Regions from separate parts of the Streptomyces sp. NPDC003038 genome, predicted to be linked through region 1. Evidence: riboswitches for the same ligand, from Rfam matches in the RefSeq annotation. Region 1 holds a riboswitch; each other region holds the start of a gene.

What was found. A riboswitch is a leader RNA that binds a small molecule or an ion and turns the genes downstream of it on or off. The one in region 1 is predicted to bind cyclic di-AMP.
Positions count from the first base shown of each region.
Region 2: another riboswitch for cyclic di-AMP. It lies ahead of ABZX75_RS05780 (LysM peptidoglycan-binding domain-containing M23 family metallopeptidase); the one in region 1 lies ahead of ABZX75_RS16560 (transglycosylase family protein).
Region 3: another riboswitch for cyclic di-AMP. It lies ahead of ABZX75_RS09905 (M23 family metallopeptidase); the one in region 1 lies ahead of ABZX75_RS16560 (transglycosylase family protein).

Region 1 covers NZ_JBEXNN010000011.1:115,373-118,875, reverse strand. The annotation lists gene eno (phosphopyruvate hydratase) at 1-996, opposite strand, end outside; gene ABZX75_RS16560 (transglycosylase family protein) at 1,271-1,993, opposite strand; cyclic di-AMP (ydaO/yuaA leader) riboswitch at 1,997-2,169, opposite strand; gene ABZX75_RS16555 (transglycosylase family protein) at 2,446-3,503, opposite strand, start outside.
Region 2 covers NZ_JBEXNN010000003.1:185,358-188,860, reverse strand. The annotation lists gene ABZX75_RS05790 (aspartate aminotransferase family protein) at 1-438, shown strand, start outside; gene ABZX75_RS05785 (tyrosine-protein phosphatase) at 505-1,323, opposite strand; cyclic di-AMP (ydaO/yuaA leader) riboswitch at 1,645-1,817, shown strand; gene ABZX75_RS05780 (LysM peptidoglycan-binding domain-containing M23 family metallopeptidase) at 1,822-2,820, shown strand; gene ABZX75_RS05775 (SGNH/GDSL hydrolase family protein) at 2,983-3,503, shown strand, end outside.
Region 3 covers NZ_JBEXNN010000006.1:59,377-62,879, forward strand. The annotation lists gene ABZX75_RS09895 (pitrilysin family protein) at 1-119, shown strand, start outside; gene ABZX75_RS09900 (pitrilysin family protein) at 140-1,507, shown strand; cyclic di-AMP (ydaO/yuaA leader) riboswitch at 1,702-1,861, shown strand; gene ABZX75_RS09905 (M23 family metallopeptidase) at 1,874-2,665, shown strand; gene ABZX75_RS09910 (GntR family transcriptional regulator) at 2,861-3,503, shown strand, end outside.

The DNA.
Region 1 (3,503 bases):
GTTAGCGGATCCCTCTTCGATGCCGCGGGCCAGACGCTCGGGGTTGGTGACGAAGAGGTCGTCGCCGACGATCTGGACCTTGGCGCCCAGGCGGTCGGTGATGGTCTTCCAGCCGGCCCAGTCGTCCTCGTACAGCGGGTCCTCGATGGAGACGAGCGGGTACGCGGAGACGAGCTCCTCGTAGTACTCGGTCATCTCGGCGGCCGTGCGGGACTGGCCCTCGAACTCGTACTTGCCGTCCTTGTAGAACTCGGACGCGGCGACGTCGAGCGCGAGCGCGATGTCACGGCCCGGGGTGTAGCCGGCTTCCTTGATCGCCTCGATGATGAGGTCCAGGGCGGCGCGGTTGGACTCCAGGTTCGGGGCGAAGCCGCCCTCGTCGCCCAGGCCGGTGGACAGGCCCTTGGTCTTCAGCACCTTCTTGAGGGTGTGGTAGACCTCGGCGCCCCAGCGCAGGGCCTCGGAGAAGGACTCCGCCCCGATCGGGGCGATCATGAACTCCTGGATGTCCACGTTGGAGTCGGCGTGCGACCCACCGTTGAGGATGTTCATCATCGGAACGGGCAGCAGGTGCGCGTTCGGGCCGCCGAGGTAGCGGAAGAGCGGGAGGTCCGAGGCCTCGGACGCGGCGTGCGCGACGGCGAGGGAGACGCCGAGGATGGCGTTGGCGCCGAGCGAGCCCTTGTTCTCGGTGCCGTCCAGGTCGAACATGGCCTGGTCGATCAGCCGCTGCTCGGTGGCGTCGTAGCCGACGAGCTCCGGGCCGATCTGCTCGATGACGGCGAGGACGGCCTTCTCGACACCCTTGCCCATGTAACGGTCGGGGTCACCGTCACGGAGCTCGATGGCCTCGAATGCACCGGTGGAGGCGCCGGACGGAACTGCAGCACGGCCGGTGCTGCCATCGTCGAGGCCCACCTCGACCTCGACCGTGGGGTTGCCTCGGGAGTCCAGGATTTCCCGGGCTACGACGACGTCGATGGACGGCACGAGCATCTCCTTCTGGGATGTGACGCTGGGTGTGCGGTGGCGTGTCAGGCCGTGGGACGGCCATGCCGACTAGAGCCTAACCGGCTCCGGGCGATCGGCCCGCCGACCGCCCGGGTCCTGGGACGAAAAAGGGCCCGAATACCCTTCTTCCAGGACATAGAGCTCGCGATCCGCACGTTTGACGACCGGGCGAACGCCGCCGCCCGGCGCGTGGGGGGAGACGCGCCGGGCGGTGGGACTCTGCGTGGGAGACACGCCGCTGCGGCTATGGCCGCAGTGTTCAGCTGAGCTTCAGCTTCTGACCGGGGTAGATCAGGTCGGCGTCCGAGACGATGTCCTTGTTCAGCTCGAAGAGCTTCTCCCAGCCGCCGTTCACGCCGTTGACCTCGGCGATGGTGCCCAGGGTGTCGCCGGACTTGACCTCGTACGAGCCGTTGCCGGTCTTCGGGGCCTCGGCCTTCGGCTTGGCCGGCGCCGGGGCCGGGGCCTCGGAGCGCTCGGAGCGGGTGGTCGGGGCCTCGGAGCGCTTGGTCTCCTTCTTCGGCGCGGCCTTCTGCTCGGTCTTCTTCGGCTCGGCCTTCGGCTTGGCCGGGGTCTCGGCAGCGCCGCCGCCGGCGTACGAGGAGTTCGACAGGCCGACGCCGCAGTGCGGCCAGGCACCCTTGCCCTGGCCCTTCAGGACCTTCTCGGCGACGGCTATCTGCTGGGCCTTCGAGGCCTGGTTGGCCTGCGCGGCGTACGACTTGCCGCCGAACGCGGCCCACGTGGAGGACGAGAACTGCAGGCCACCGTAGTAACCGTTGCCCGTGTTGATGGCCCAGTTGCCACCGGACTCGCACTGCGCGACGCGGTCCCACTCGGAGGCCGTGGCGGCGCTCGCGGTACCCGCGGTCATCAGGGGCGCCGCGACGGCGACACCGGCAACACCGGCGAGCGTGACGATGCGGGCCGTGCGCTCGATGGCCGTGGAGCGGCGGTGCTTGCCCTTGCCGGAAAGCAGCATGGAGTTTCTCCTCACCGACGCCTACGAGGTGAGCTGTCGGGTTCGGGCGGATGAGTTGCCCGGCCGCGCGACCTAGCGCGCGGCTTAACCCCTAGCCGGTGGCGTGACCGTCTTTCAACGGCCGCTCCCGGCGCCTACCTTGGTTCCCCCGCTCCTGCCTTCGGCGCTTGACGCGACGACTGTTCCCTCCGTCCGCCGGCAGGATTCGGCGATGCGGTCGAAGGAGCCCGCGGTGGCGGGCGATTCAGAAGGTAGCCAGGTCTCTCCCCGATGTTCAACGAGCGACATCGGGGAGAAACGGCCCCTACTTGCGCCCTTCGCAAGGGCGTTTGCGCAGGTGAGGACCGGGTTTGCGGGAGCTCCGGGGAGTGACACGCCAGTTGACCGGAAGAGACACATGTCTCACTTGCGGAAAACGGACAATCAGACCTTTCGGTGCGCCCGAAGTGCCCCTATTCCGCGGTTAGATCCAGGTTTTGGCCGGGCTTGATCAAGTTGGCGTCCTCGCCGATGACCTGCTCATTGGCCGCGTAAAGCGCGTTCCAGCCGCCCTCGAGTCCGTTGGCGTCCGCGATGGTCGCCAGGCTGTCGCCCGACTTGACGGTGTACGTGGGCTCCGACAGCGCATCAGAGACGACGGGCAGCTCGACGGCGGGCGTACCGCGGTGCTTGCCGCCGCTGCCGTCCGTGGAGGGAGCCGGGGCGGTGGGGGCGGCCGGCGCCGTCGGGTCGGCCGAGGCGTCCGGGGAGGGCGAGGTGGAGGGCGGCGTGGTGGGCGCGGTCGGATCCGCCGGGACCGTGGGCGCACCGGGGTCCACCGGCGCCGTGGTCGGGTCGCCCGGTCCCGGGAGCACCGGAGCGGTCGTGGGGTCGCCCGGGAGAACCGGAACCGCGGTCGGGTCGCCCGGGAGCACCGGAGCCGTGGTCGGGTCGTCCGGCGGCGGCATGACGGGCAGTCCGCTGGACGGCGCGAGCGGGCCCTCGGGGATCCCGTACGACGGGCTCTCGGACGGGCTCGGCGCCACCGGGGTGGGAGCCCCGTAGTCCCTGGCGGGCGCGCCGGGGTCGGACGGTACGGCCACGTCGGGACGGGACGGGGTCGGGGCGACGGAACCGGAACCGCCGGGCAGGCCGGGGTCCACCTCGGCGGCGGGGCCCTGCTGGGTCAGCCCGGCCGACGCCGCGCACAGCGGCCACGCCTGCGGTCCCTGCGAGGCGAGCACCCGCTCGGCGACGGCGATCTGCTGGGACCGGCTGGCCAGGTCGGGCCGCTCGGCGAAGTCGAGGCCGCCCGCGCTGCGCCACTGCTCCTGGGTGAACTGGAGCCCGCCGTAGGCGCCGCTGCCGAAGTTGGCGCTCCACGTACCCCCGCTCTCGCACTCGGCGACCTTGTCCCACGTGGAGGTGTCGGCGGCGGTGGCGCTGGTGGCGGCGAGCAGTGGCAGGGCAAGCGCGGAGCCAGTGACTCCGGCTGTTACCACCAGCGCGGGGACCTGGCGGGGGCGTCTGT
Region 2 (3,503 bases), on a different contig from region 1:
TCGGTGATGGAGGACGAGGAGGTCGTGGCCAACGCCCGGGCGATGGGCGACCTGTTGCGCGGGCGGCTCGCGGCCCTGGTGGACGAGTACGAGCTGCTGCACGAGGTGCGGGGGCGCGGGCTGATGATCGGCATCGAGTTCGGCCGGCCGTCCTCGCTGGGGCTGCGCAGCCGGTGGGCCATGCTGCAGGCGGCCCGCAAGGGACTCTTCGCGCAGATGGTCGTGGTGCCGCTGCTGCGCAAGCACCGCATCCTCACCCAGGTCTCCGGCGACCACCTGGAAGTGATCAAGCTCATTCCGCCGCTGATCGTGGACGAGCGGGACGTCGCCCGGTTCGTCGGCGCCTTCCGCTCGGTCATGGACGAGGCGCACGGCGGCGGCACTTTGATGTGGGACTTCGGCAGAACCCTGGTGAAGCAGGCCGTCGGCAACGGCTGACGGCCTGCCCCGGCCCGCCTCCCCGGCTGTCGCGGGGCCCGCCGAAGGCGGCCCCCGGGACGGGGGTCAGTCGAGCAGCCGCTCGCGGAGCCGGCCGAGGGTGTCGGGCGTGAGCCCGAGACCCTCGGCGAGGTAGCGCTCGACCCCGCCCCAGTGCCCGTCGATGGTGTCGAAGGCGGCGGTCAGGTACTCGGCGCGGGCGTCGAAGAGCGGAGCGAGCAGCTCCATCACCTCGGGGGAACGCGCCTCGGCCGTCGCGCTGCTGCGTTGCACCACGTAACGGCGGTTCGGGGCGTTCGACTCCAGATAGTCCGCCAGGATCGCCTCGCGCTCGACACCCAGCGCGAGCAGGGTGACGGCGACCGACAGGCCGGCCCGGTCCTTGCCCGCCGCGCAGTGCATGAGGGCGGGAACGCTGTCCTCGGCGAGGGCGTGCACGACCCGGCTGTGCTCGGCGGTGCGGTGTGTGATGATCCCGCGGTACGAGTGCGACATGCGGGCCGCGCCCTTGCCGTCGCCGAGGAGGGAGCGCAGCTGGCCGAGGTCGCCTTCGCGGACCATCTTCCAGAACTCGCGCCCGTCGGCGGGGTCCGACAGGGGGATGTTGACGTTCCGTACGCCGGGCAGCTCGACGTCCGGGCCCTCCAGGGCGTGGTCGGCCTCGTTGCGGAAGTCGAAGACGGTGTGCAGTCCGAGCGAGGACAGGAACTGTGCGTCGGTTTCGGTGGCATGTGCCAGATGTCCGCTTCGGAAGAGTCGTCCCGTCCTGACCCTCCGTCCGTCCGAGGTCGGCAGCCCGCCCACGTCACGGAAGTTGCGCACCCCGATCAGCTCGGGCTCCGGCTCGGGCTGCGCCAGCGGGGCCGGGGGTATCTGCTGGGTCACGGGAGCTCCTCCGTATCGTCCTGGGGTGTCCGAATTGAGCTACTTGGCCACTACTTCGCCACAACTTGCCGTCATCGAAAGGGACATCAGGCCGTCCCCGTGAGCCAGATCATACGGTGACCGTGAGTGCCTGATCGCGAAAAGCGAATGGCCTAGCGGGGGCGGTTGTTGACGGGAGGGAATGGACGGAGGGTGACCGTAATTCCGCCGATCTCCCATCCCTGTGATTCCGTCAGGAAATTCATGGCTTGTTCCCTGTGGCCGGACTCGATTACCTTCGCGATCGATCCGGGTGGACCGCCAAATCCTGCCGCCGCCCGGAAACCGCACCCGACTACTCACGCGCGGCAGGAGCGGGGGAACCAGGTAAGCCGCCGTTCCGGGTCTATAAACCGGGACGGCTCGGGGTGAAGCCGTACATGTGCCACATGTGTACGGCCGGACATCTCCAGTCCGAACCCGACAGCTCACCTCGCAGGCGCCGGAGAGGAATTCAGCATGCCTGCAAAGGGTAAGCACCGCCGTCCCAAGTCCGGTTCGATATCCCGCGGTTTCGCCGTCGCCGGCACCGGTGGCGCGGCCCTCGCGCTGCCGCTGATGGGAGCCACCGGCGCCCAGGCGGCCGGTGCGCCGACCGTCTCGACCGCCGCCGCCTCCACCGTGCAGGCGCCGCAGGTCCAGCACGTCGAGCAGGTCCCCGTGGCGCTGCGGGCCGAGCCCGTCGCCGCCGTGCAGGCCGCACCGACCCAGTACACGGTCGTTCCGGGCGACTACCTCTCCAAGATCGCGGCGGAGCGCCGGCTCGAGGGCGGCTGGCAGCAGCTGTACGCCGACAACCGCGAGGCCGTCGGCGCCGACCCGTCCCTGATCCACCCGGGCCTGAAGCTGACGCTCGGCGGGAAGAGCCAGGCCGCGGCTCCGGTCAAGCCGGCCCCGGCGACCCCGAAGGCTCCGGCCCGTAAGCCCGCCGAGAAGCCGGCCGAGAAGCCCGCCGAGAAGCAGGCCGAGAAGCCCGCGGCGTCCGTCGGCCGGTCCTCCACCGGAACCTCGGCCTCCGGCGAGGCTTCCTCCGGTTCGAGCGCCCCCACCGGCTCCGGTTTCGTGGCCCCGGTCAGCGGCGGGATCTCCACCCAGTACCGGGCCAGCGGGAGCATGTGGTCCTCCGGCTACCACACCGGCGTGGACTTCATGGCGAGCTCCGGCACCACCGTCAAGGCCGTCGGTGCGGGCACCGTCGTCTCCGCCGGATGGGGCGGCTCGTACGGCAACGAGGTCGTCATCCGGCACGCGGACGGCAAGTACTCGCAGTACGCCCACATGTCGGCGCTCTCCGTCTCGGTCGGCCAGAGCGTCACCGGCGGCCAGCGCATCGGCCTCGTCGGCTCCACCGGCAACTCGACCGGCCCGCACCTCCACTTCGAGATCCGCACGGGCCCGTCCTACGGCTCCGACATCAGCCCGGTGAGCTACCTCCGTTCGAAGGGCGTGAGCATCTGACGGCACCCGCCGTCGAAGCACGGACGGCGTCAGGCCGGGGCCCGAAGGGGGTCCCGGCCTGACGTGTACTTATTCCTTACCCCTCGGGTGGTATAGATCACGGTCCGTCAACCCCTGCTTACGTTGGCGTAGGTCGCCCACGGGGGTGAAGGATGTCGTTCCGTGGCAGCGACGACGACGACACTCAAGACCATCGGCTCGTACGCGGCGATCGGGGACAGCTTCACCGAGGGTGTGGGGGACCCGGGACCCGGGGATTCGTTTCTCGGCTGGGCGGACCGGCTTGCCGTGCTCCTGGCCGATCAGCGTGACGAGCACGACTTCCGATACGCGAACCTGGCCGTGCGCGGACGGCTCCTCGACCAGATCGTGGCCGAGCAGGTCCCACGGGCGAAGGCGCTCGCGCCGGACCTGGTGACCTTCTGCGCGGGCGGCAACGACATCATCCGGCCCGGCAGCGACCCCGACGACGTGGCGCAGCGGTTCGAGGCGGCCGTCGCCGACCTCACGGCGTCCGTGGGCAAGGTCATGATCACGACCGGCTTCGACACGCGGGGCGTGCCGGTCCTGCGGCACATCCGGGGCAAGGTGGCGACGTACAGCGCGCACGTCCGCGCCATCGCCGACCGCTACGACTGCCCCGTGCTCGACCTCTGGTCGCTGAAGTCCGTACAGGACCGGCG
Region 3 (3,503 bases), on a different contig from region 1:
CCGTGGCCGCCGCCCGGCTGCGCCCGGACAACCGCGCGGTGCTCGTGTACGAGCCGCTGCCCGCCGGTGACGCCGACGAGTCCGACGAGTCCGACGAGAACGAGGGGGCGGAGCAGTGAGCGACACCGCAGCCGTCACGATGACCTTCCACCCGCAGCCGCAGGCCGGCGAGCCGCAGCCGTGGGCCTTCCCGGCCCCGGAGCGCTCGGTCCTGTCCAACGGCCTGACCCTGCTGCGCTGCCACCGCCCGGGCCAGCAGGTGGTGGCGGTCGAGATCAACCTCGCCGCCCCGCTGGACGCCGAGCCCGAGGGCCTGGACGGGGTGGCGACCATCATGGCCCGCGCCCTGTCGGAGGGCACCGACAAGCACTCCGCCGAGGAGTTCGCCGCCGAGCTGGAGCGCTGCGGGGCCACCCTCGACGCGCACGCCGACCACCCCGGCCTGCGGGTTTCCCTGGAGGTCCCGGCCTCCCGCCTGCCCAAGGCGCTCGGGCTGCTCGCCGATGCGCTGCGCGCGCCCGCCTTCGCCGACGCCGAGATCGACCGGCTGGTGCGCAACCGGCTCGACGAGATCCCGCACGAGCTGGCCAACCCGCAGCGCCGCGCCGCCAAGCAGCTCTCCAAGGAGCTCTTCCCGGCGTCCCTGCGGATGTCCCGCCCGCGGCAGGGCACCGAGGAGACGGTCGCCCGTATCGACTCCGCGGCCGTACGCCGCTTCTACGCGGCCCACGTACGCCCCGCCACCGCCACCGCGGTGGTCGTCGGCGACCTGACCGGCATCGACCTCGACGCCGTGCTGGCGGACACCCTGGGCGGCTGGACGGGCGATGCGGCGGAGCCCCTCCCGGTGCCGCCGGTGACCGCCGACGACACGGGCCGCGTGGTCATCGTCGACCGGCCCGGCGCCGTCCAGACGCAGCTGCTGATCGGCCGGATCGGGCCGGACCGGCACGACCGGGTGTGGGCGGCCCAGGTGCTCGGCACGTACTGCCTGGGCGGCACCCTCACCTCCCGGCTGGACAAGGTGCTGCGCGAGGAGAAGGGGTACACGTACGGTGTGCGCGCCTTCGGCCAGGTGCTGCGCTCCACCGCCGACGGCAAGGGCGCCTCGATGCTCGCGATCAGCGGCTCGGTGGACACCCCCAACACGGGTCCGGCGCTGGAGGACCTCTGGAAGGTGCTGCGCGCCCTCGCGGAGGGCGGCCTGACCGATGCCGAACGGGACGTGGCGGTGCAGAACTTGGTGGGGGTGGCCCCGCTGAAGTTCGAGACGGCGGCCTCCGTCGCCGGCACGCTCGCCGACCAGGTCGAGCAGGAGCTCCCGGACGACTACCAGGCGCAGTTGTACGCGCGGCTCGCCGAAACCGGAACGGTGGAAGCCACTTCGGCGGTCGTGAGCGCCTTCCCGGTCGACCGGCTGGTCACGATCCTGGTGGGTGACGCCGCGGTCATCGAGGAACCGGTGCGCGCACTGGGGATCGGCGATGTGAGCGTCGTCACCAACTGACAACCAACTGGCGGTTTGGCAGGGGGCTCTGGCGGCTTGTCCGTCGGGGCCCCCTTTGTCCGTTAAGTGGTGAGGTTGCTTTTATGTGATGTGGCGTACGCAACAAAAAGGCGTGTCTGTTTGGCGATTGACTGATGATCCGCCTAGCGTCGGCCGTGCTGTTCGTCAGTTGTGCCCGCCGCATCCGCGGCACCGGACAGCAATCGCCGAGTCCCCGTCAGGCGCGAGCCTGGGGAGCCGGGGACCCACATCAGTCCCTGGGGTGAATCGGACCGCCTCGCAAGAGGAGGTCCGTAGGAGACCTTCCTGCTCCGAACCCGTCAGCTAACCCGGTAGGCGAGAGGGAAGGAAAGGATCAATCTCTTCATGGCGTTTGGCAGTCGTGCCGCCGGTAAGCACCGCGGTTCCAGTCGTCTGAGCCGTAAGACCGCCGGCTACGCCGGTATCGCCGCCCTCGCCACCACTGGTGTCGTCGGCTCCCTCGCGGGCCCGGCCTTCGCGGCGGACATCGACAACTCCGCGCAGGACAACGGCCTGGGCGCCGTCGTCGTGGCCGAGGACCTCGTGGGCGACATCGAGGACCAGGCGGACTCCCAGCAGCGTGCCGCCGAGGCCACCGCGGCCAGGGCGCAGGCCGAGGCCGACGCGAAGCAGCGTGCCTCCGAGGCCAAGCGCCTGGCCGAGACCAAGGCGAAGGCCGAGCGTGAGGCCGCCGAGCGCGCCGCCCGTGAGGCCGAGCGCAAGCGCCTCAACACCTTCGTCTCCCCGGTTGCGGGCTCGTACGTGAGCACCCAGTACGGCGCCGGTGGCGGCATGTGGTCCTCCGGCAGCCACACCGGCATCGACTTCCACGCCTCCACGGGCACCTCGGTCCGCGCGGTGGGTCTCGGTACCGTCGTCGAGGCCGGCTGGGGCGGCGCCTACGGCAACAACGTCGTCATCAAGCACAACGACGGCACCTACACCCAGTACGGGCACCTGTCCGCGCTGAACGTCTCCGTCGGCCAGCAGGTCGCCCCGGGCCAGCAGATCGGCCTGGCCGGCTCCACGGGCAACTCCAGCGGTCCCCACCTGCACTTCGAGGCCCGCACCGGCGCCGACTACGGCTCGGACATCGACCCGGTCGCCTACCTGCGCTCGCACGGCGTCAGCCTCTGACGCGTACGGCCGCCCCGCGCCGTCGCTCCCTCTCGCTTCACCGAAGACCCCGGCTCGCCGAGCCGGGGTCTTCGTGTTGTGCAAAAATTCCGGATTTCCGGCCGCTCTCGGAAATAATCGTGTGTTGCAATAGAGTCGCAGGACGCGCACGCGCGTTCATTGACGATGCAGTCGGAAAAAGGGGGAGGTCCGGTCTTGCGTATTCCTGCGCACGCGGTATGCACGGCAATTCGCGACGACATCGTCTCCGGGGTCTTCGAGCCGGGCGGCAGGCTGACCGAGGAAGTGCTGGCCCGCCGGTACGGCGTCTCGCGCGTCCCGGTCCGCGAGGCGCTGCGCACCCTGGAGTCCGAGGGGTTCGTGACCACGCGGCGCCACGCGGGCGCCTGCGTGGCCGAACCGACCGAGGAGGAGGCCGCCGACCTCCTGGAGCTGAGGATGCTGCTGGAGCCGCTGGCGGCCGCCCGAGCCGCCGGGCGGCGCACCGAGGCCCACCTCAAGGTGCTGCGCGGACTGGTCAGGCTGGGGCAGGAGCGGGCCAGGCGGGGCCAGGGCGAGGATCTGCGGGCCCTGGGGAGCTGGTTCCACGAGACGCTCGCACAGGCCTCCGGCAGCCCCGGTCTGATCGCTCTGCTCACGCAGATGCGGCACAAGGTGGCCTGGATGTACGTGGTGGAGGCGCCGGCCCGGCCGGTGGAGTCCTGGGCGGAGCACGGGGCGATCGTGGACGCGGTGGCGCGCGGGGACGCCGAGCGGGCGCGGGCGCTGACGGCCGTCCACGCGGACCGGGCCGCCGGAGCGCACAGGCCGCGGCTGCGCCTCGCGGTGAGGACTTCGC